One region of the Klebsiella oxytoca genome, then DNA from elsewhere that is predicted to be linked to it. Evidence: predicted binding sites of a transcription regulator. Region 1 holds the regulator's gene; each other region holds the start of a gene.
What was found. The regulator Fur, encoded in region 1, represses iron uptake genes when iron is present. The targets are predictions, from matches to a motif close to ATAATAATGAGAACNACTATCAA.
Positions count from the first base shown of each region.

Region 2: a site for Fur is predicted at 2,293-2,315, ahead of feoA (ferrous iron transporter A). Genes of this name have one in related genera too.
Region 3: a site for Fur is predicted at 2,628-2,650, ahead of GJ746_RS17965 (Nramp family divalent metal transporter). Genes of this name have one in related genera too.
Region 4: a site for Fur is predicted at 2,774-2,796, ahead of zupT (zinc transporter ZupT). Genes of this name have one in related genera too.

Region 1 covers NZ_CP046115.1:1,689,797-1,694,909, reverse strand. Annotated here, with positions in the region: gene ybfF (esterase) at 1-167, shown strand, start outside; gene ybfE (LexA regulated protein) at 301-594, shown strand; gene fldA (flavodoxin FldA) at 745-1,275, shown strand; gene fur (ferric iron uptake transcriptional regulator) at 1,567-2,019, shown strand; gene tcuR (tricarballylate utilization LysR family transcriptional regulator TcuR) at 2,151-3,077, shown strand; gene tcuA (FAD-dependent tricarballylate dehydrogenase TcuA) at 3,175-4,578, shown strand; gene tcuB (tricarballylate utilization 4Fe-4S protein TcuB) at 4,565-5,113, shown strand, end outside.
Region 2 covers NZ_CP046115.1:5,110,839-5,115,951, forward strand. Annotated here, with positions in the region: gene feoB (Fe(2+) transporter permease subunit FeoB) at 1-1,930, opposite strand, end outside; gene feoA (ferrous iron transporter A) at 1,958-2,185, opposite strand; gene GJ746_RS23950 (Tex family protein) at 2,597-4,930, opposite strand; gene greB (transcription elongation factor GreB) at 5,032-5,113, opposite strand, start outside.
Region 3 covers NZ_CP046115.1:3,871,087-3,876,199, reverse strand. Annotated here, with positions in the region: gene GJ746_RS17975 (EAL domain-containing protein) at 1-1,101, shown strand, start outside; gene GJ746_RS17970 (NupC/NupG family nucleoside CNT transporter) at 1,144-2,346, opposite strand; gene GJ746_RS17965 (Nramp family divalent metal transporter) at 2,692-3,927, shown strand; gene GJ746_RS17960 (DUF2502 domain-containing protein) at 3,967-4,314, opposite strand; gene mgrA (L-glyceraldehyde 3-phosphate reductase) at 4,445-5,113, opposite strand, start outside.
Region 4 covers NZ_CP046115.1:4,701,799-4,706,911, forward strand. Annotated here, with positions in the region: gene GJ746_RS21895 (DUF1190 family protein) at 1-613, shown strand, start outside; gene GJ746_RS21900 (glutathionylspermidine synthase family protein) at 619-1,779, shown strand; gene ygiD (4,5-DOPA dioxygenase extradiol) at 1,825-2,616, opposite strand; gene zupT (zinc transporter ZupT) at 2,810-3,580, shown strand; gene ribB (3,4-dihydroxy-2-butanone-4-phosphate synthase) at 3,636-4,289, opposite strand; FMN riboswitch at 4,395-4,546, opposite strand; gene ubiK (ubiquinone biosynthesis accessory factor UbiK) at 4,667-4,948, shown strand; gene glgS (cell surface composition regulator GlgS) at 5,003-5,113, opposite strand, start outside.

The sequences.
Region 1 (5,113 bases):
GCGGCAACTCCCCTTACGTCACCGATGAATATCGTGACGCCCTGTTGGCTCAATTTCCCCAGGCGCGCGCGCACGTTATCGCCGGAGCCGGACACTGGGTGCATGCCGAGAAACCGGAAGCCGTTATCCGCGCTATTCGACGTTATTTAGCCACCATCGGCGGGTAACTGCTTAAAATATGCCCGACCGCGCGGCTTAATGCCCGCGGTCGTTGGCGCAGCTCGTCGCCTGATGTATTATGGCGCGCTATCTGCGTCGGCTACTCCCGACAGCTTGTTTCCCCCGAAGTCACTCTGAATCATGGCAAAAGAACAAACGGACCGTACGACATTAGATTTGTTCGCAACTGAGCGTCGGCCGGGCAGACCGAAAACCAATCCGCTTTCGCGCGATGAACAGCTGCGCATCAACAAACGCAACCAGCTTAAACGCGACAAAGTCCGCGGCCTCAAGCGCGTTGAGCTAAAGCTGAATGCCGATGCGGTGGATGCGCTTAACGAGCTGGCGGAAGCCCGTAATATGAACCGCAGCGATCTCATTGAAGAGATGCTGATGAACCAGCTGGCAGCCCTGCGCGACCAGGATAAAGCCTAAAACCCTCAAAAAGTCAGCTTTCATGTAGCAGAGTGTGCAGTTGGGCGTGATTGCTGTTTCCGCGCCTTTCTCTGTTCTGCTATCATTGCCCCTATCTGCGGGCATTACGCCCACTACCACATCATTAAGTTTCAAGAGGTTATTTTACTCATGGCAATCATCGGCATCTTTTTTGGCAGCGACACCGGCAACACCGAAAATATTGCAAAAATGATTCAAAAGCAGCTTGGTAAAGATGTTGCTGATGTTCACGACATTGCCAAAAGCAGCAAAGAGGATCTGGAAGGTCACGATATCCTGCTGCTCGGCATTCCGACCTGGTACTATGGTGAAGCCCAGTGCGATTGGGACGATTTTTTCCCGACCCTGGAAGAGATCGACTTCAATGGCAAACTGGTTGCCCTTTTTGGCTGCGGCGATCAGGAAGACTATGCTGAATACTTCTGTGATGCTCTGGGTACCATTCGCGACATCATCGAACCGCGCGGCGCGACTATCGTTGGCCACTGGCCGACCGCCGGCTACCATTTTGAAGCCTCTAAAGGTCTGGCGGATGACCACCACTTTGTTGGCCTGGCCATCGATGAAGATCGTCAGCCGGAACTGACCAACGAACGCGTGGAAAAATGGGTAAAACAGATTTCTGAAGAGCTGCATCTTGAAGAAATCAAGAATGCCTGAGTCTGAACGGCATAATCATCAGATTTTGCCTAATCTATAGATAAAAGCAATCGAAGTTATAGCTACAAGTTTTTAACTTTTAGTCACATATCTGTACAATGTCCTCTGATTTAACGAGGTCGCGTGAAGCACTTTGTAGCGAGTGCCTCGTTTTTGACAGCATACAAGGCCCGATGCTTGCAGTTTTCATTTCACCATGGCAGTTCTATAATGAGACGCATTACATCGGGTGATTCTCTGTATTACTTCCGCAGATGGAAGTAGATCGTTTAGCAACAGGACAGATTCCGCATGACTGACAACAATACCGCATTAAAGAAGGCTGGCCTGAAAGTGACTCTTCCAAGATTAAAAATCCTGGAAGTCCTTCAGGAACCGGATAACCATCATGTCAGTGCGGAAGACTTATACAAACGCCTGATCGATATGGGCGAAGAGATTGGCCTGGCGACCGTCTATCGCGTACTCAACCAGTTCGACGACGCCGGTATCGTCACCCGTCATAATTTCGAAGGCGGTAAATCCGTTTTTGAACTGACGCAGCAGCATCATCACGATCACCTTATCTGCCTCGACTGCGGCAAAGTGATCGAATTTAGCGATGACTCAATTGAAGCGCGCCAGCGTGAAATTGCCTCCAGGCACGGTATTCGCCTGACTAACCACAGCCTGTACCTTTACGGTCACTGTGCAGAAGGCGACTGCCGCGAAGATGAACATGCTCACGATGCGGCAGAGAAATAATCACCGCAGCGTATAACGTTAAAAGCCAACCTTCAGGTTGGCTTTTTTTTGCTCTGAATATGATCCCCCTCTTCCTCTCGCGCCTCAATACATTTACTGTCAGTGGATCCAGCCTTGTACGGAGAGTCGACATGGAGCTTCGCCAGCTACGCTATTTTGTCCGCATTATCGAAACCGGCAGCATGGGCCGCGCCGCCCTAGATCTGAATATCGGTGTCTCCGCGCTTAGCCAACAAATGGCGCGTCTGGAGAACGAACTTGCTATTCGCCTGCTGCAACGAACATCGCGCGGCGTGATGCCGACCAGCGCTGGCCTTGCCTTTTACTCTCAGGCGCAGCTGGCTCTGCGTCATGCTGATGATGCGGTTCTCGCCGCGCGCGAAGCGCGCCTTTCCGGCCACGTCAGCGTCGGTATGGCCCCAAGCACCGCCTCTGTTCTGGGGGTGCCTTTTATTAACGCGATGCGCGAAAGCTATGCCGATGTCCGCCTGCATTTAGTCGAAAGCCTCTCCGGCAACCTTGAGCGAATGATCAATACCCGTCAGCTTGATTTAGCCATCGTGTTCCAGAAGGAGAAGCTTATGCGCTGGAGCGCCAGACCCATTCTCGAAGAGCGTCTGTTCCTGATAGGTACCCACGAAGTGCTGGCTCCCCTTCCCGACGCGAGCATCTCGCCAGGCCAGCTGGCCGCTATCCCGTTGATTATGCCAAGCCAGGGGCATGGTCTGCGCGGCAGGCTCGAGTCTATCTGCCAGGAACACTCCCTTAACATTGATGTGGTAGCTGAAATCGACGGTCTGGCGCTGCTGATGCGCGCCGTCCGCGACGGACTCGGCGCTACTCTGCAGCCTGGGGCAGCCATTTCTCATCTCGACAACGAGGCGCTGAGAGTGATCGGTGTCGACAATCCGATACTCAGTCGGCCTAATTTTCTCGTCAGTCTCTCTGATGATGAACTGACGCCAGCAGGCCTTGCGGCGCGAGTGATACTGACAAAAGTCATGCGTCAGCTCGTTGAATCAGGCCGCTGGCCGGGCGCCAGTCTTTACGCTCACTAAACCCCCCTTTAGCAATACGCCATAGCGGCTTGCCGGCCTGAGCACCTACATTTCCATTACAAATTTAACAATAAAGCAAACCGTAATGGAGCCAAAAATGGTGGATGTACTGGTGATTGGCGGCGGCAATGCCGCATTATGCGCCGCCTTAACCGCCCGGGAAGCTGGCGCGTCCGTGCTGCTGCTGGAGGCCGCACCGCGGGAATGGCGAGGCGGAAACTCTCAGCACACGCGAAATCTTCGCTGTATGCATGATGCTCCGCAGGATGTTTTAGTCGACAGCTATCCGGAAGAAGAATACTGGCAGGATCTGCTGCGCGTTACCGATGGCAACACCAACGAAACGCTGGCGCGGCTGGTGATCCGCACCTCATCTGAATGCCGCGACTGGATGCGCCAGCATGGCGTTAACTTCCAGCCGCCGCTGTCCGGCGCCCTGCACGTGGCCCGCACTAACGCCTTTTTTATGGGCGGCGGTAAAGCGCTGATAAACGCCTATTACCGCAGCGCAGAACAGTTGGGCGTGCAGATCCGTTACAACACGCCGGTGCAGGCGCTTGAATTACACAACGGCGAATTCGTCGCCGCGCTGGCGGGTGAAGAGAGGATCGCGGCGAAAACCTGCGTCCTCGCCGCGGGCGGGTTTGAATCTAACCGCGAGTGGCTGCGCGAAGCCTGGGGACAGAACGAGCGTGGCGAATGGCCAGCCGATAACTTTCTCATCCGCGGAACCCGCTTCAACCAGGGCGTCCTGCTCAAATTTATGATCGAGGCAGGGGCTGACATCATCGGCGATCCGTCACAGTCACACTGCGTCGCGATTGACGCCCGGGCGCCGCTCTATGATGGCGGCATCTGCACGCGCGTGGACTGCGTGTCGTTGGGTGTGGTTGTCAACCGCGATGCCGAGCGCTTTTATGATGAGGGCGAGGATTTCTGGCCTAAACGCTATGCCATCTGGGGACGGCTGGTCGCCCACCAGCCCGGCCAAATCGGTTACTCGATCATCGACAGCAAAGCGATCGGTCATTTTATGCCGCCCGTTTTTCCCGGAGCCCAGGCCAATACTATCGCCGAACTGGCTCGCCAGCTGGGGCTGGACGCGGAACGACTGTCGCAAACCATCGCCCGCTATAACGCCGCCTGTACGCCCGGCCAGTTCGATCATACCCGCCTTGATAACTGCGCGACATCAGACCTGACGCCGCCGAAAACCCACTGGGCGCGGCCCATCGATACGCCGCCCTACTACGGTTATGCGTTACGTCCAGGGATCACTTTCACCTATCTCGGACTCTATGTTAATGAACGCTCCGCCGTCCATTTTGCAGGCAAGCCCAGCCGTAACCTGTTCGTGGCCGGTGAAATGATGGCCGGCAACGTACTGGGCAAAGGCTATACCGCCGGGGTGGGCATGTCGATTGGTACTACATTCGGTTGCATTGCCGGCCAGCAAGCCGCCCATGCGGCACAGCAGGAGACACAGCATGAAGTCGCTTGAAAAGCTGATCATTGACGCACAAATCATCACTGAACCAGAAGCGGAAGTTGAAAGGGTGATGCAGGTGTGTAACGCCTGCCGTTATTGTGAAGGGTTTTGCGCCGTATTTCCGGCGATGACCCAGCGCCTCGCCTTTGGCAAAGCGGATATTAACTACCTGGCCAACCTGTGCCACAACTGCGGTGCCTGCCTGCACGCTTGCCAGTACGCGCCGCCGCATGAGTTTGCCATTAACGTTCCGAAAGCGATGGCGGAAGTGCGACTGGAAACCTATCAACATTATGCTCAGCCCGCGGCTTTCGGCAGCCTGTATCGTCGGGCTGGCGTAACCACGGTGCTGGCTCTGATTGCCGGTTTGATCCTCTTTTTACTGCTGGCGATGGGGCTCAAAGGCTCACTGCTTCATCCACCGCTGGCCGGCGATTTTTACCAGATATTTCCCCATAACCTGCTGGCGTGGATGTTTGGCTCGGTCTTCATTCTGGCCATCGGTTTACTGATGACCGGGGTGATCCGTTTCTGGCGCGAGATATCA
Region 2 (5,113 bases), 2.0 Mb from region 1:
CATCGCCTTTGCTGGCTTCGATTGGGTTAGCCAGGACGCTCAGGCTGAAGGTGTCTTTCAGGCTCTGCCAGGTCTCATCCACCGCGTCCAGCAGCTCAGCGCCCAGGCTAAACTCCTGCGGATTAAACTCTTCGTTCTGGATATCCTCGGCGGTGTAGAGCGTGTTCAGCGTCCCGACCACGACTTCCTTCGCCATCGCGCCGGTAAACAGGCCGACGGTCGCCTGCCAGTTATCCTCATGCACGCCAATCGGTTTAAACACCGGAGTAATCACCCGGCTGACCGACGCCAGCGCCGAATCGTTGATGTTATCGACGATCTTACCGCTCAGCGAGAAGCTATTCAGCGCGCTGAGGAAGATGCTGACGATGACGATAACTTTACCCGCCCGCAGTACGAAGCCTTTCAGGCGCTGCCAGGTCTGGATGATCAGGCTCTTTACGTGCGGTACATGGTATACCGGCAGCTCCATCACGAACGGCGAAGCTTCGCCGCGCATAATGGTATGTTTCAGCATCAGGCCGGTCGCAATCGCCATGACGATCCCCAGCACATACAGCGAGAAGACCGCCAGCGCGCCGTTCTGGCCGAAAAAGGCGGCGGCGAAGACGGCAAAGATCGCCAGACGCGCGCCGCAGGACATAAACGGCGCCATCATAATGGTCATCAGGCGTTCGCGCGGCGCATCAAGAGTACGCGCGCCCATCACCGATGGAACGTTGCAGCCAAACCCCACGATGAGCGGCACGAAGGATTTACCCGGGAGACCCAGCGCCTGCATCAGGCGGTCCATCACAAACGCCGCTCGCGCCATATAGCCTGAGTCTTCAAGGAAAGAGAGAAACAGATACATCATGCCAATCTGCGGCACCAGCGGCAGCACGGTGTTGATACCGCCGCCAATCCCCTGGGCAAGGAAAACCGTCAGCCAGTCCGGGAAGTGCAGGGTGTAGCCAATCCACTGAATACCGTGAATAAAAATAGCGACGGAACCGGCATCAAAAATGGGCTGTAGCGCACCGCCGATATTAATCGCCAGTAAGAACATCAGATACATGACAAACAGAAACACCGGCAGCCCGAGGAAGCGGTTGAGAATCACTTTATCCATCGCCGTGGTAAAGCGGCTGGGCTCGGCGGTCAGAGTATTGCTCACCGCATCGCAAATCGCGGCAATACTTTGGTAACGGGCATCGGCGATATGCAGCGCCGGGTCGTCCAGTTCTTCGCTCAGATGCGCCAGCGCCACGTCCAGTTTGTGGGCGGCGTCACCGGCATAGGCGCGGCTGTAAATATCGCCTTCGAGCATCTGCAACCCTAACCAACGACGCTGGCGCTGCGGAATGTCCGCAGCCATAAACTGCGCCAGCTTGTCCGCTTCTCGCAGCAGCGGCTGAGGGTAATGCACCAGTTCAATAGCCTGGTTCTGCTGATGGCGGTCGATCGCTATTTTTAAGGCTTCAATACCACGCCCGCGGGTAGAAACCAGCGGGATCACCGGGCATCCCAGGCGAGCTGACAGCGCGTCGACATCAATGCGGATTTTTTGTTTTTCCGCGATATCAAGCATGTTCAGCGCGACCACGCAGGGTATGCCAAGCTCCAGCAGCTGCAGGGTCAGATAAAGGTTACGTTCAAGATTGGACGCATCAACGACGTTAATCAGCATGTCGGCGTCGCCGCTGAGGATATAGTGGCAGGCAATCTGCTCATCCAGCGAAGTTTGCGAAGAGATAGTGGTCAGAGAATAAGTGCCCGGCAGATCCACCAGCGTGACCTGATGATCGGTGGTGTTGAAACCACCCTCTTTACGCTCAACGGTCACCCCAGCCCAGTTACCCACGCGCTGGCGCGCACCGGTGAGCTGGTTAAATAGCGTGGTCTTACCGGAATTAGGATTACCAATTAAACCAAGGGTTAATTTTTTCATATTCATGCTCTTAGTACCGGTCAGGCATTATTGTGCAACCGCTTCCAGTTCAATTAACGCAAGATCCTTTTTACGTAATACCAGGCTAACGCGTCGGGTTTCAATATGAATAGGGTCGCCAAGCGGCGCCACGCGAACCACATGAAAAGAAGAACCCGGCAGCATCCCAAGGGACAGCAGCTTCTGCCGATACGCCGGACTAATATCGCGGGAGAAACCGGTAATCTTCCACGTACTATCAGGTGTGAATTGCATAGAACCTACTTGTATATCGCTAACCGAAAGAGAGTTTTCCATATGCGCCTTAGATGCAGCGCAAGGGACCATAGCCAACGAAGGATAAAAAATGCTTAACGCACATAATGATAATGAGAATAGTTTTTATCATCAATACATATAATGCGGTCGATTCTTTTTTTAAACAGGAAAGTGAGTATTTGTTGATATTGAGCAAAATCTATTTTGTAACAGGCACAGAGACGCTCATTATTCTTAAAGCCGGAATGTTTAATTAAAGTTTCGTTAGTTAACGAAATGCAAATAATATTCTTATCGACGTAATTCGCGCTTATTAAGAGGTTATAAGAAAATACTCATGCTTGTTTTGCGCAATATGGCGATAAGCAAAGCAGAAACGGCCCCTTAGAAAAAGGGGCCACAATATCATTAGCGTTTTTTACCCATTGCCGCCGCCAGCGCATCCATCATCGCGCTGTTGCCCGCAGGCTGCGCCTCGCGACCGCGAGGTTTGGCGGCCTTCGCCGCCGGACGGTTACCCTGAGGACGTTCGTTACCGCCGCCGCCGCGGCGCGCGTTGCTGTCGCCTGGCTGTTCGTCGAGACGCATAGTCAGCGCGATACGCTTACGCTGCAGGTCGACTTCCATCACTTTGACCTTCACGATATCCCCCGCTTTCACTACCGTATGCGGGTCTTCTACGAACTTATTCGACAGGGAAGAGATATGCACCAGGCCGTCCTGATGAACGCCGATATCAACGAATGCGCCGAAGTTAGTGACGTTGGTGACCGCGCCTTCGAGGATCATCCCCGGCAGCAGGTCGTTCATGGTCTCCACGCCATCGGCGAACTGGGCGGTTTTGAACTCAGGACGCGGATCGCGCCCCGGTTTTTCCAGCTCTTTGATGATGTCGGTAACCGTCGGCACACCGAATTTATCATCGGTGAAATCAACGGCTTTAAGATTGCGCAGCTCGCTGCTGTTGCCCATTAAATCTTTGAGCGCCTGTTGAGTCGCCGCCAGAATACGTTCCACTACCGGATAAGCTTCCGGGTGGACGGTGGAAGCATCCAGCGGGTTGTCGCCGTGGTTAATGCGCAGGAAGCCCGCGCACTGCTCAAAGGCTTTTGGCCCCAGACGGCTGACCTTCAACAGCTGCTGGCGGTTCTGGAACTGGCCGTTCTCGTCGCGCCAGGAGACGATATTCTGCGCCATCATGCGGGTCAAGCCGGCCACGCGGGTGAGCAGCGGGACGGAAGCGGTATTCAGATCGACGCCGACGGCGTTCACGCAGTCTTCCACCACCGCATCCAGCTTACGCGCCAGCTGGGTCTGGCTGACATCATGCTGATACTGGCCAACGCCGATAGATTTGGGGTCGATTTTCACCAGTTCAGCCAGCGGATCCTGGAGACGACGGGCGATAGAAACCGCGCCGCGCAGAGAAACGTCGAGGTCCGGAAACTCCTGCGCCGCCAGCTCGGAGGCGGAATAAACGGATGCGCCCGCTTCGCTGACAATCACCTTCTGGGCGGTCACTTTCGGGAACTGCTTTTGCACGTCGAGGAAGAAACGCTCGGTTTCACGCGAGGCGGTACCGTTACCGATAGCCACCAGCTCTACGTTGTACTTTTCGCACAGCGCGGCAACCGCCACCGCCGCTTTAGCGGCCTGTCCGGTATGCGGGTAGATAGTATCCGTCGCGACCAGTTTGCCGGTACCGTCAACCACGGCGACTTTCACACCGGTGCGCAGGCCCGGGTCAAGGCCCATGGTCGCGCGCAGCCCGGCCGGAGCCGCCATCAGCAGGTCGTGCAGGTTGCGGGCAAAGACGTTAATGGCTTCGTCTTCGGCGCGTTCACGTACGGTGCTCATTAGCTCGGTTTCCAGATGCATCAGCACCTTGATCCGCCACGTCCAGCTCACCACGCCTTTACGCCAGCTGTCCGCCGGGGCGTTATTCAGGCGCAGACCGAGATGGTCAATAATAATTTGTTCACCGTGGCTCTCTTTCGGCGGCTCGTCAAACTGCGGGTCGGCGTTCAAAGAGAGCTGCAGCACGCCTTCGTTACGCCCGCGGAACATCGCCAGCGCGCGGTGCGACGGCACGGTGGAGATCGGTTCATGGTGATCGAAGTAGTCGCGGAATTTCGCGCCTTCCTCTTCTTTACCGCTGACGACGGTCGCTACCAGATGGGCATTTTTCCACAAGTAATCACGTACTTTCGCCAGCAGCCCGGCGTCTTCAGCGAAGCGCTCCATCAGGATATAGCGCGCGCCGTCGAGGGCGGCTTTACTGTCCGCGATACCTTTATCGGCGTCGATATATTTGGCAGCTTCGGTTTCCGGGTCGTGAGACGGTTCGTTCCACAGCAGCTCGGCCAGCGGTTCCAGCCCGGCCTCAATGGCGATCTGTCCGCGGGTGCGGCGCTTCGGCTTATACGGCAGATAGAGGTCTTCAAGCTCGGTCTTACTCAGCGTACCGTTGATGGCTTTTTCCAGCGACTCGGTCAGTTTGCCCTGCTCGCCGATGGACTTCAGGATCGCTTGGCGACGCTCTTCGAGCTCACGCAGATAACCCAGGCGGGTTTCCAGATTACGCAGCTGCGTGTCATCCAGACCGCCGGTGACTTCTTTACGATAGCGTGCGATAAACGGCACGGTGTTCCCTTCATCAAGCAGGCGAACGGCAGCTTCTACCTGTTCGGCCCTGGCCTGAAGTTCACCCGCAATAATGCGGCAGAGCGAATCATTCATCATCGGTTTAATTCATCTTTAGGATCAAAAATCAGGGGGATAGTTATACGGACTGACACGCTAAAATGCCAGCCACGACCAAAGCCTCTCGGAATGTTCCGCACCTATTTAGCTTTGACGTATTCAATTTCGTTCACGTACCAGGCCGCCTCGCCCGCGGGCGTGTTAACGATAGCTAAATCGCCG
Region 3 (5,113 bases), 2.2 Mb from region 1:
CTTAGTCGTCACTACGGTATGATGATGAGAGTGGAGAGCAAAAAGCAGATCGTTCGTAAGCTGCAGCCTCTGTTAGCTCAGGGAGAGCGCATTTTTCAGCTGCCCGGTAGCGAGCTATTGCTGGTTCTCAATGGTCCGGAACCGGAAGCGCGCCTAAGCCATATTGTTTCGACGCTGAACCATAAAAAGTTCAGCTGGAATAACCAGGGATTGGATCTGGAGTTTGGCGCATCATGGGGCGCTTACAGCGGTATAGAGTCTGAGCTTCACCCGATGCTTGGCCAGCTTAGCTGGCTGTCTGAGCAAGCGGGCGCATCGCGCCGGGTACTCCCGCTGGATGCCGCTCAAGAGCAGATTTCCGATCAAACAAGCGAACAGGTACGGCTGCTGGCGCAAATTAAGCAAGCGCTCAATGAACGCGGGCTGGTGCTGTACGCCCAGCCTATTCAGGATGCCTCAGGGGAGGGCTACTACGAAATTCTTAGCCGTATGCGCTGCGGTGACACCATCATTACGCCCGATCGATTTATTCCGCTGATTGCGCAGTTTAATCTGAGCCAGCGCTTTGATATGCAGATTCTGGAAACCCTATTTAGTAGCCTTAGCCATCATCCTGGTAAGCATTTCTCCGTGAATCTGCTGCCCTACACGCTGATGCAAAAGGATAGCGCAGCACAGATTATCTCACTGTTTAAGCGCTATAACCTGGCGGCGGAGGCGATAACTATTGAAGTCACCGAAGAGCAGGCGTTTTCCGATGTTGAAACCAGTTTGCATAATATTCAGCAGTTAAGAGACTTCGGCTGCGCTATCGCCATTGATGACTTTGGTACCGGCTATGCCAACTACGAGCGCCTGAAAAGCCTGCAGGCCGATATTGTAAAAATTGACGGCTGCTTTGTGCGCGATATCGAGACCGATCCGCTGGATGCCATTATGGTTAAATCCATTATTGAGATGGCGAAGGTTAAGAAGATGAAAGTCGTGGCGGAATATGTTGAAACGCCCGAGCAGCGGGAAAAGCTTCTCCAGCTTGGAGTTGACTACTTGCAGGGGTATCTGATTGGTAAGCCGCAGCCGCTGAGCGAACTGCAGGCGTAAAAAAGCCGGGGCTTGCCCGGCTTTCGCTTAATGAATATCGGATTACAGTACCAGTGCGGCGATAGATGCAGAGAGCACGCTTACCAGTGTGGAACCATAAACCAGCTTCAGGCCGAAGCGTGAAACCACGTTACCCTGCTCTTCGTTCAGTCCTTTAATCGCACCGGCGATAATACCGATAGAGGAGAAGTTAGCGAAGGAGACGAGGAAGATAGAGATGATGCCTTCCGCACGCGGAGAGAGCGTGGAGGCCACTTTCTGCAGATCCATCATGGCGACGAATTCGTTAGAAACCAGCTTGGTGGCCATAATACTACCTACCTGCAGCGCTTCACCTGCCGGGACGCCCATGACCCACGCAACCGGATAGAAGATATAGCCGAGGATCCCCTGGAAGGAGATACTATAACCGAACCAGCCGGTGACGGTGGCGAACAGGGCGTTCAGCGCGGAAATAAGCGCAATAAAGCCGATCAGCATTGCGGCAACGATAATCGCCACTTTGAAGCCCGCCAGGATGTATTCTCCCAGCATTTCGAAGAAGCTTTGCCCTTCATGCAGGTTAGACATCTGCAGATTTTCTTCGCTTTCGTCTACGCGATAGGGGTTAATCAGCGACAAAACGATAAAGGTACTGAACATGTTGAGTACCAGCGCCGCAACGACATATTTTGGCTGCAGCATGGTCATGTATGCGCCTACGATAGACATGGACACTGTAGACATCGCCGTAGCAGCCATGGTGTACATGCGGTTGCGGGACATCTTGCCAAGGATATCTTTATAAGCGATAAAGTTTTCTGACTGGCCCAGAATCAGCGAGCTGACAGCGTTGAAAGATTCCAGTTTGCCCATGCCGTTAATTTTGGACAACACGGTACCGATGGCGCGAATGACGATAGGCAGAATACGAATATGCTGCAAAATACCGATCAGCGCGGAGATAAACACGATTGGGCACAACACTTTCAGGAAGAAGAAAGCCAGGCCTTTATCATTCATATTGCCGAAGACGAAGTTTGTCCCTTCATTGGCGAAACCGAGGAGTTTCTCAAACATCTCCGAAAAGCCCTTCACAAAACCCAGACCAATGTCAGAGTTCAGGAAGAACCAGGCCAACAGCACTTCAATGACAAGCAGCTGAATGACATAACGAATACGAATCTGCTTACGGTTGTGGCTGACCAGCAAGGCCAGAATGGCAACCACTACGATCGCGAGAATAAAGTGCAAGACGCGGTCCATATTTGCTCCAAATATGAGGCAGGTTAAATTTCTGTGCACATTCTATGTAACAGGCGCAAAGAAAACGAGAGATAGAACACACTATTGCAAGGATATGTGACTAATGGCAGAAATAGTGATCAAACATGCATTTTTGTTATGTTACGTAAAAGTTTTAAAAGTTGCACTGATGTACTATTCTGATAGTTGATTAAAAGAATTTATCGTTTCCCGGCTTTAAGTTGCCGACCTGCTATCGTCCCCTCCTATCACAGCAATCATTATCACCGTTTTAAATGAACTTGATAATCATTCGCGTTTTGATAGCATAAAACATAGCAAAGGCTATATTTCCAGAGGCAGAAAATGACAAACAGTCGCGTTGAGAATAGCAGCGGTCGTGCAGCGCGCAAGATCAAGTTGGCCCTGATGGGACCTGCTTTCATTGCTGCCATTGGCTATATCGATCCGGGTAATTTCGCGACGAATATTCAGGCCGGTGCCAGCTTTGGCTATCAGCTGCTTTGGGTTGTGGTATGGGCTAACCTGATGGCGATGCTGATTCAGGTGATGTCGGCGAAGCTGGGTATCGCTACCGGTAAAAATCTGGCAGAACAAATTCGCGACCACTACCCGCGGCCGGTAGTGTGGTTTTACTGGGTGCAGGCGGAAATCATCGCGATGGCCACCGATCTTGCCGAGTTTATTGGCGCAGCTATTGGGTTTAAGCTGGTGCTCGGCGTCTCCTTGCTGCAGGGCGCGGTGCTGACGGGAATCGCGACGTTTCTGATTCTGATGCTACAGCGTCGCGGTCAAAAACCGCTGGAGAAAGTGATTGGCGGACTGCTGCTGTTTGTCGCTGCGGCATATGTCGTTGAACTGATTTTCTCCCAGCCTGCGCTGGCGCCGTTGGCGAAAGGAATGCTCGTACCGTCTCTGCCGACCAGCGAAGCGGTATTTCTTGCCGCCGGGGTACTGGGCGCAACCATCATGCCGCATGTCATCTATTTACACTCATCGCTGACCCAGCATCTGCACGGTGGGACGCGTAAAGAGCGGTATAACGCCACGCGCTGGGATGTGGCGATTGCCATGACTATCGCTGGTTTTGTCAACCTGGCGATGATGGCGACCGCTGCCGCGGCTTTCCATTTCAACGGCCATACAGGTATTGCCGACCTCGATCAGGCCTATCTGACGCTGGAGCCTTTGCTGAGTCATGCGGCAGCGACCATCTTTGGCCTGAGTCTGATAGCAGCGGGACTATCTTCGACGGTTGTTGGCACCCTGGCGGGGCAGGTGGTGATGCAGGGCTTTATACGCTTTCATATCCCGCTATGGTTTCGTCGGGCAATCACCATGCTGCCGTCGTTTATTGTGATTTTAATGGGCCTTGATCCGACGCGTATTCTGGTGATGAGTCAGGTATTGCTGAGTTTTGGTATCGCTCTTGCGCTGGTGCCGTTGCTTATATTTACCAGCGATTCCCGATTAATGGGTGACCTGGTCAACTCCCGGTGGGTGAAAGTACTGGGATGGGCGATTGTCGCGGTGGTCGTGGGGCTCAACGGTTGGCTGATTGTGGGATCGATATTCAGCTAATTGTCAGTAAAAAGGGAGCCGGATGGCTCCCTGTTGTCATTAATGATGCCCGTGACCATGGCCGCGACCGCCGTGACCTCGTCCCCAGCCGCCGCGTCGGTCGTCGCGGTCGTTCCAGCCTTCGCGATAGCCGCGTTCGTAGGCTTTGCGTTTATCCCAGCCACGATGCCAGCCGTTGTCATGACGATGCCAGCGGTTGTCGCGCCACTCATAGTGTTTACGCCAGTAATCACGGTCGCGCCAGCCGCCACCGTCCCAGTAGTTACCATAATTGTCGCGATCGCCAATTTGTAATTTTATAGATGGCAACAGGGTGATTTCACCAGCATTAGCGACCAATGGCGCTGAAGCCAGAAGCACTGCAGCCAAAATCAGTGACCTGAACATACTTTTCTCCTTCACGATCGGGGCCGTTGTCGGCCTGTTAACCTGATATTACGGGGCAGTAAAGCCCCATCGCATCGGAGGAACTCCTAAATCGCAAGCGAGAGCACTTTTTGCTAAAGTAAAAATGAATTTACACCGCAAGGATGGCATCGATGGCCGCCCGTTCTTCGGCGCTGAAATGGCGGTTTTCCAGCATGCCAATCGCATCGTCGAGCTGCGACGTTTTGCTGGCGCCAATCAGTACCGAGGTGATTTTCTCTTCGCGCAGCACCCAGGCGAGGGCCATTTGCGAGAGTTTCTGCCCGCGGGATTCTGCCAGCGCGTTCAATTGACGAATCTTCTCCAGTTTGTTTTCAGTTAGCTGATCCGGTTGCAGGAAGCGGCTACCGCTGGCGGCGCGAGAGTCTGCCGGAATGCCGTGCAGATAGCGGTTAGTCAACTGGCCGCCGGCAAGCGGTGAAAACGCTATACTTCCCACCCCTGCGGTTTGCAGAAAATCGAGTAAACCTTCCTCGACCCCGCGTTCAAACATCGAGTATTTAGGTTGATGAATCAGGCACGGTGTACCGAGGTCGTTAAGGATGTTGATGGCGTCACGAGCCTGTTCTGGCGGGTAATTCGATAATCCGACGTATAGCGCTTTGCCCTGGCGAACAATATGGTCCAGCGCACGCATGGTTTCCTGTAATGGCGTTTCGGGGTCGGGGCGGTGATGGTAAAAAATATCGACATAGTCCAGGCCCATGCGTTTAAGGCTTTGGTCGAGGCTGGCAATGAGATATTTACGCGATCCCCAGTC
Region 4 (5,113 bases), 2.4 Mb from region 1:
CCATTTAACTCCCGTTGCGCTTGCCGTCACGGCGGTATTTATGCTGGCCGGTTGTGAACAAAGCGATGAGACGGTTTCTCTGTATCAAAACGCCGATGACTGCTCTGCCGCCAATCCGAGCAAATCAGCTGAGTGCACCACTGCCTATAACAACGCACTCAAAGAAGCAGAACGTACCGCACCGAAATATGCCACGCGTGAAGATTGCGTAGCCGAATTTGGTGAAGGTCAGTGTCAGCAGACGCCGGCTCAGGCAGGCATGGCTCCGGAAAATCAGGCCCAGGCGCAAAGCAGCGGTAGCTTCTGGATGCCGCTGATGGCCGGCTACATGATGGGTCGCATGATGGGCGGCGGAATGGGCGCCCAGCAGCCGCTGTTCAGTTCAAAAAATCCGGCCAGCCCGGCCTATGGTAAATATACCGACGCTGGTGGTAAGAGCTACGGCGCAGCGCAGCCGGGCCGTACCATGAACGTGCCGAAAACCGCGATGGCGCCAAAACCGGCGACCACCAGCACCGTGACGCGCGGCGGATTCGGTGATTCGGTCGCGAAACAATCCACCATGCAGCGCAGCTCTGCGAGCTCCTCTTCTTCACGCTCGATGGGCGGCTAAGCAACATGGAAAGAATCAGCATTACCGAGCGTCCGGACTGGCGGGAAAAAGCGACAGAGTATGGCTTTAACTTTCACACCATGTACGGTGAACCGTACTGGAGCGAAGAAGCCTATTACAAACTGACGCTGGCGCAGGTTGAGAAGCTCGAAGACGTCACTGCCGAGCTGCATCAGATGTGTCTGCAGGCGGTTGAGAAAGTCATCGCCAGCGACGATTTAATGGCCAAATTTCGTATTCCCAAACATACCTGGGGGTTCGTGCGCCAGTCCTGGAAAACCAACCAGCCATCGCTGTACTCGCGTCTCGATCTCGCATGGGACGGCGTGGGAGAACCAAAACTGCTGGAAAATAACGCCGATACGCCGACGTCTCTCTATGAAGCGGCCTTTTTCCAGTGGCTCTGGATGGAAGATCAGCTGAACGCCGGTCAGCTGCCTGCGGGCAGCGATCAGTTCAATAGCCTGCAGGAGAAGCTGATCGATCGCTTCGGCGAGCTGCGCGAACAGTTTGGCTTCCAGCTGCTGCATATGGCCTGCTGCCGCGACACCGTTGAAGATCGCGGTACCGTGCAATATTTGCAGGATTGTGCAGCAGAAGCGGGCGTGGCAACCGAGTTCCTGTACATCGAAGATATCGGCCTTGGCGAAAAAGGTCAGTTTACCGATCTGCAGGATCAGGTGATTGGTAATCTGTTCAAGCTCTATCCGTGGGAGTACATGCTGCGGGAGGTTTTCTCTACCAAGCTGGAAGATGCTGGCGTGCGCTGGCTGGAACCGGCCTGGAAGAGCATAATCTCCAACAAAGCGCTACTGCCGCTGCTGTGGGAGATGTTCCCGAACCATCCGAATCTGCTGGCCGCTTACTTCAGCGAAGATGCGCACCCGGAGATGGAAAAATACGTTATCAAACCCATCTTCTCCCGCGAAGGGGCTAACATCTCTATTGTCGAAAACGGCAAAGTGCTGGAGGCGGTGGAGGGTCCGTACGGTGAAGAAGGTACTATCGTACAGGAGTTCTATCCGTTGCCGAAGTTTGGTGACAGCTACACCCTTATCGGCAGCTGGCTGATTAACGACCAGCCTGCGGGAATCGGTATTCGTGAAGACCGGGCGATGATAACCCAGGATCTGTCGCGTTTTTATCCGCACATTTTCGTCGAGTAACATCTAACCCCGGCAGTATCCTTTACGGCCGGGGTTTAACTATTTTCAGGCGCCAATCACCACCGACAGCATGCTCAACGACCCCATTTCTATTCCTTCCACCGGAATAGTTATCGGTTCTTCACCATCCCAGGCCCCCAGCACGTACAGCAACGGCAGGAAGTGATCGGCCGTCGGGTTAGACAGTGCTCCACCTTCATGCGACAGGTAATTCACCAGCGGATGCTCAGCCACGGGGCCTTTCCAGTTCATATTCGCTTTCACGTATTCATTAAACGACTCAGCCCAGGGATATGGCGTATTCTCACCGTGCCAGCGCGCGGTACGCAGGTTATGCACTACGTTGCCGCTTGCGACCAGCATAATCCCTTCATCACGCAGCTGAGCCAGCTTACGCCCCATTTCGAAGTGCCATGCCGCGGGTTTAGTACTGTCGATACTCAGCTGCACCATCGGAATATCGGCGTCGGGATACATTTTAATCAATACGCCCCACGAGCCGTGGTCAAAGCCCCAGGCTTCTTTATCCAGCGTCACCGGCACCGGCGCCAGCAGCTCAACCAAACGCCTGGCCAGTTCTGGTGAACCCGGCGCCGGATAGTGGGTATCGTATAGCGCCTGCGGAAACCCGCCAAAATCATGAATCGTTTTCGGCGCTTCCATCGCGGTGACTCCGGTACCGCGTGTGAACCAGTGCGCGGATATCACCACAATGGCTTTAGGCCGTGGCAGAGTCTCGCCCAGATGCCGCCAGGCGCGAGTATAGATGTTATCTTCCAGCACGTTCATCGGACTACCGTGACCTAGAAACAGCGCGGGCATACGGGTAAGGGACATAGTGATATCCTTTATTAAGAGTGTTTATGCATTTACATTACGCTCTTTCCATTCAGGTTAAACTCAGATAAGAATGATGATGATCGTCAGAAAATTTGAATGTAAGGGGCGGTAAAGAGTGAATCTCCTCTCTCGCGGTCATCAACTAATAGAGATATCATTAATGAGAATCATTTTCACAAAGAGGTAAGTGATGTCATCCCCCATAATTTTGACCCTGCTGGCAGGGAGTGCCACCTTTATTGGGGCCATTTTTGGCGTTATCGGGCAAAAACCCTCGAACCGCTTGTTGGGGTTCTCTCTGGGCTTCGCCGCCGGGATCATGTTGCTGATTTCATTAATGGAGATGCTGCCGGCTGCGCTGGCAACCGAAGGAATGTCGCCTTTACTCGGCTATGGCATGTTTATCATCGGTCTTCTGGGCTATTTTGCCCTTGACCGCATGTTGCCTCACGCGCATCCGCAGGATCTGATGACGCCAGGTATTTCCCGCCCGCGTAACCTGAAACGTACGGCGATACTGCTGACATTAGGCATCAGTCTGCATAACTTCCCCGAAGGCATTGCGACCTTCGTGACGGCCAGCAATAACCTGGAGCTGGGGATGGGGGTTGCCTTAGCCGTTGCTTTACATAATATCCCGGAAGGGCTGGCGGTAGCCGGACCGGTATATGCCGCCACGGGGTCCAGGAGTAAAGCGGTGTTCTGGGCGGGACTCTCCGGCCTGGCGGAAATCTTCGGCGGCGTGCTGGCGTGGCTGATCCTTGGTAGTTTGGTCTCTCCGGTGCTGATGGCAGCAATCATGGCAACGGTCGCCGGTATTATGATTGCGCTGTCTATAGATGAGCTTATGCCGCTGGCAAAAGAGCTCGATCCACAAAGCAACCCAAGCTACGGCGTGCTGTGCGGGATGTCGGTAATGGGATTAAGCCTCGTTGTTTTACAAACGGTTGGAATTGGCTAAAGGTAAAAACAACAAGGCCCACATGACGTGGGCCTTGTTAAGCAGATAAGCCAGATTAGCTCGCTTTACGCTCGTGTTCACGACGATAAGCCACTAAATCTTCAATCGTGACCACTTCCATATTGTGCTGTTTAGCAAATTCAATGCACTGCGGCGCCCGCGCCATAGTACCATCGTCGTTGGTCAGCTCGCACAGTACGCCTGCCGGTTTGAGACCAGCCAGCGTAACCAGGTCGATGGTTGCTTCGGTATGGCCACCACGGGTCAGAACGCCGCCCGGCTGCGCGCGCAGTGGGAAAACGTGGCCAGGACGGTTCAGATCTGACGGCTTCGCGCCATCGGCAATTGCCGCGCGAACGGTGGTAACGCGGTCAGCGGCGGAAACGCCGGTGGTCACGCCTTCGGCGGCTTCGATGGTCACGGTAAAACCGGTACCGTAGGCGCTGGTGTTGTTCTCAACCATCATTGGCAGGTCGAGCTGCTTACGACGATCTTCCGTCAGGCACAGGCAAACAATGCCGCTGCCGTGGCGAATGGTCAGCGCCATCTGCTCAACGGTCATAGTTTCGGCGGCGAAAATCATATCGCCTTCATTTTCACGATCTTCATCGTCAAGCACCATCACACCGCGGCCTTCGCGCAGTGCATCTAAAGCACGTTCCACACGTTCAAAAGCGGTACCAAAAGAGGAAAGTAGCGTCTGATTCATGGTAATAAAACCTCATTAATTGTATGGTTACCAGAATCAGGGCAGTCTTAGGAGTGCCGGTTTAGCGGCAAAAGTCAACGCAAGCGGGCGGAAACCCGACTGAGCCGTTACTCTCTCCCATCCGGACTCTAACCGTCGGCCCCGGAATTACACCGGATCTGCTGACCTTTCTGCATTAACAGAAAGCGCTCGCGGGCTTTCAACGCTATGGTTGATTTACCGCCGGTGGGGAATTTCGCCCCGCCCTGAGAATAAGCAAAGTCACTATAACGCTATTGACTATCGTCGGCAATGCATAAGCTTCAAACATTTATGGTTTATAGGCACCGACGATCGCACTACAATGAGCAGATAACCGACCAGAGCAGGAACTCACCATGATTGACCCGAAAAAAATTGAACAAATCGCCCGTCAGGTTCATGAATCAATGCCGAAAGGGCTCCGCGATCTGGGGGAAGACGTAGAGAAAAAAATTCGTCAGGTGCTCCAGTCGCAGTTAACTCGCCTGGACCTGGTGAGTCGAGAAGAGTTCGATGTACAGACGCAAGTGCTGCTGCGCACTCGCGAAAAACTGGCGCTTCTGGAACAGCGTCTGAGCGAGCTGGAAAGCCGCTCGGCGATCGCGCCGGTGGCTCCAGACGCCGAAGAAAAGCAGTAAAAACAAGCAACGGGCCGTAAGGCCCGTTGTCGTATTAGCGCTGCGATATGTATATTAGTGCTCCAGCTCCGCTTCTGGTGTTGTGACTTTATTTGCCTGCCGGCGATAAAGTTCATATCGTTGACAAAACCACTCACGATGTTCTTCATCCATATTTCCTACAAT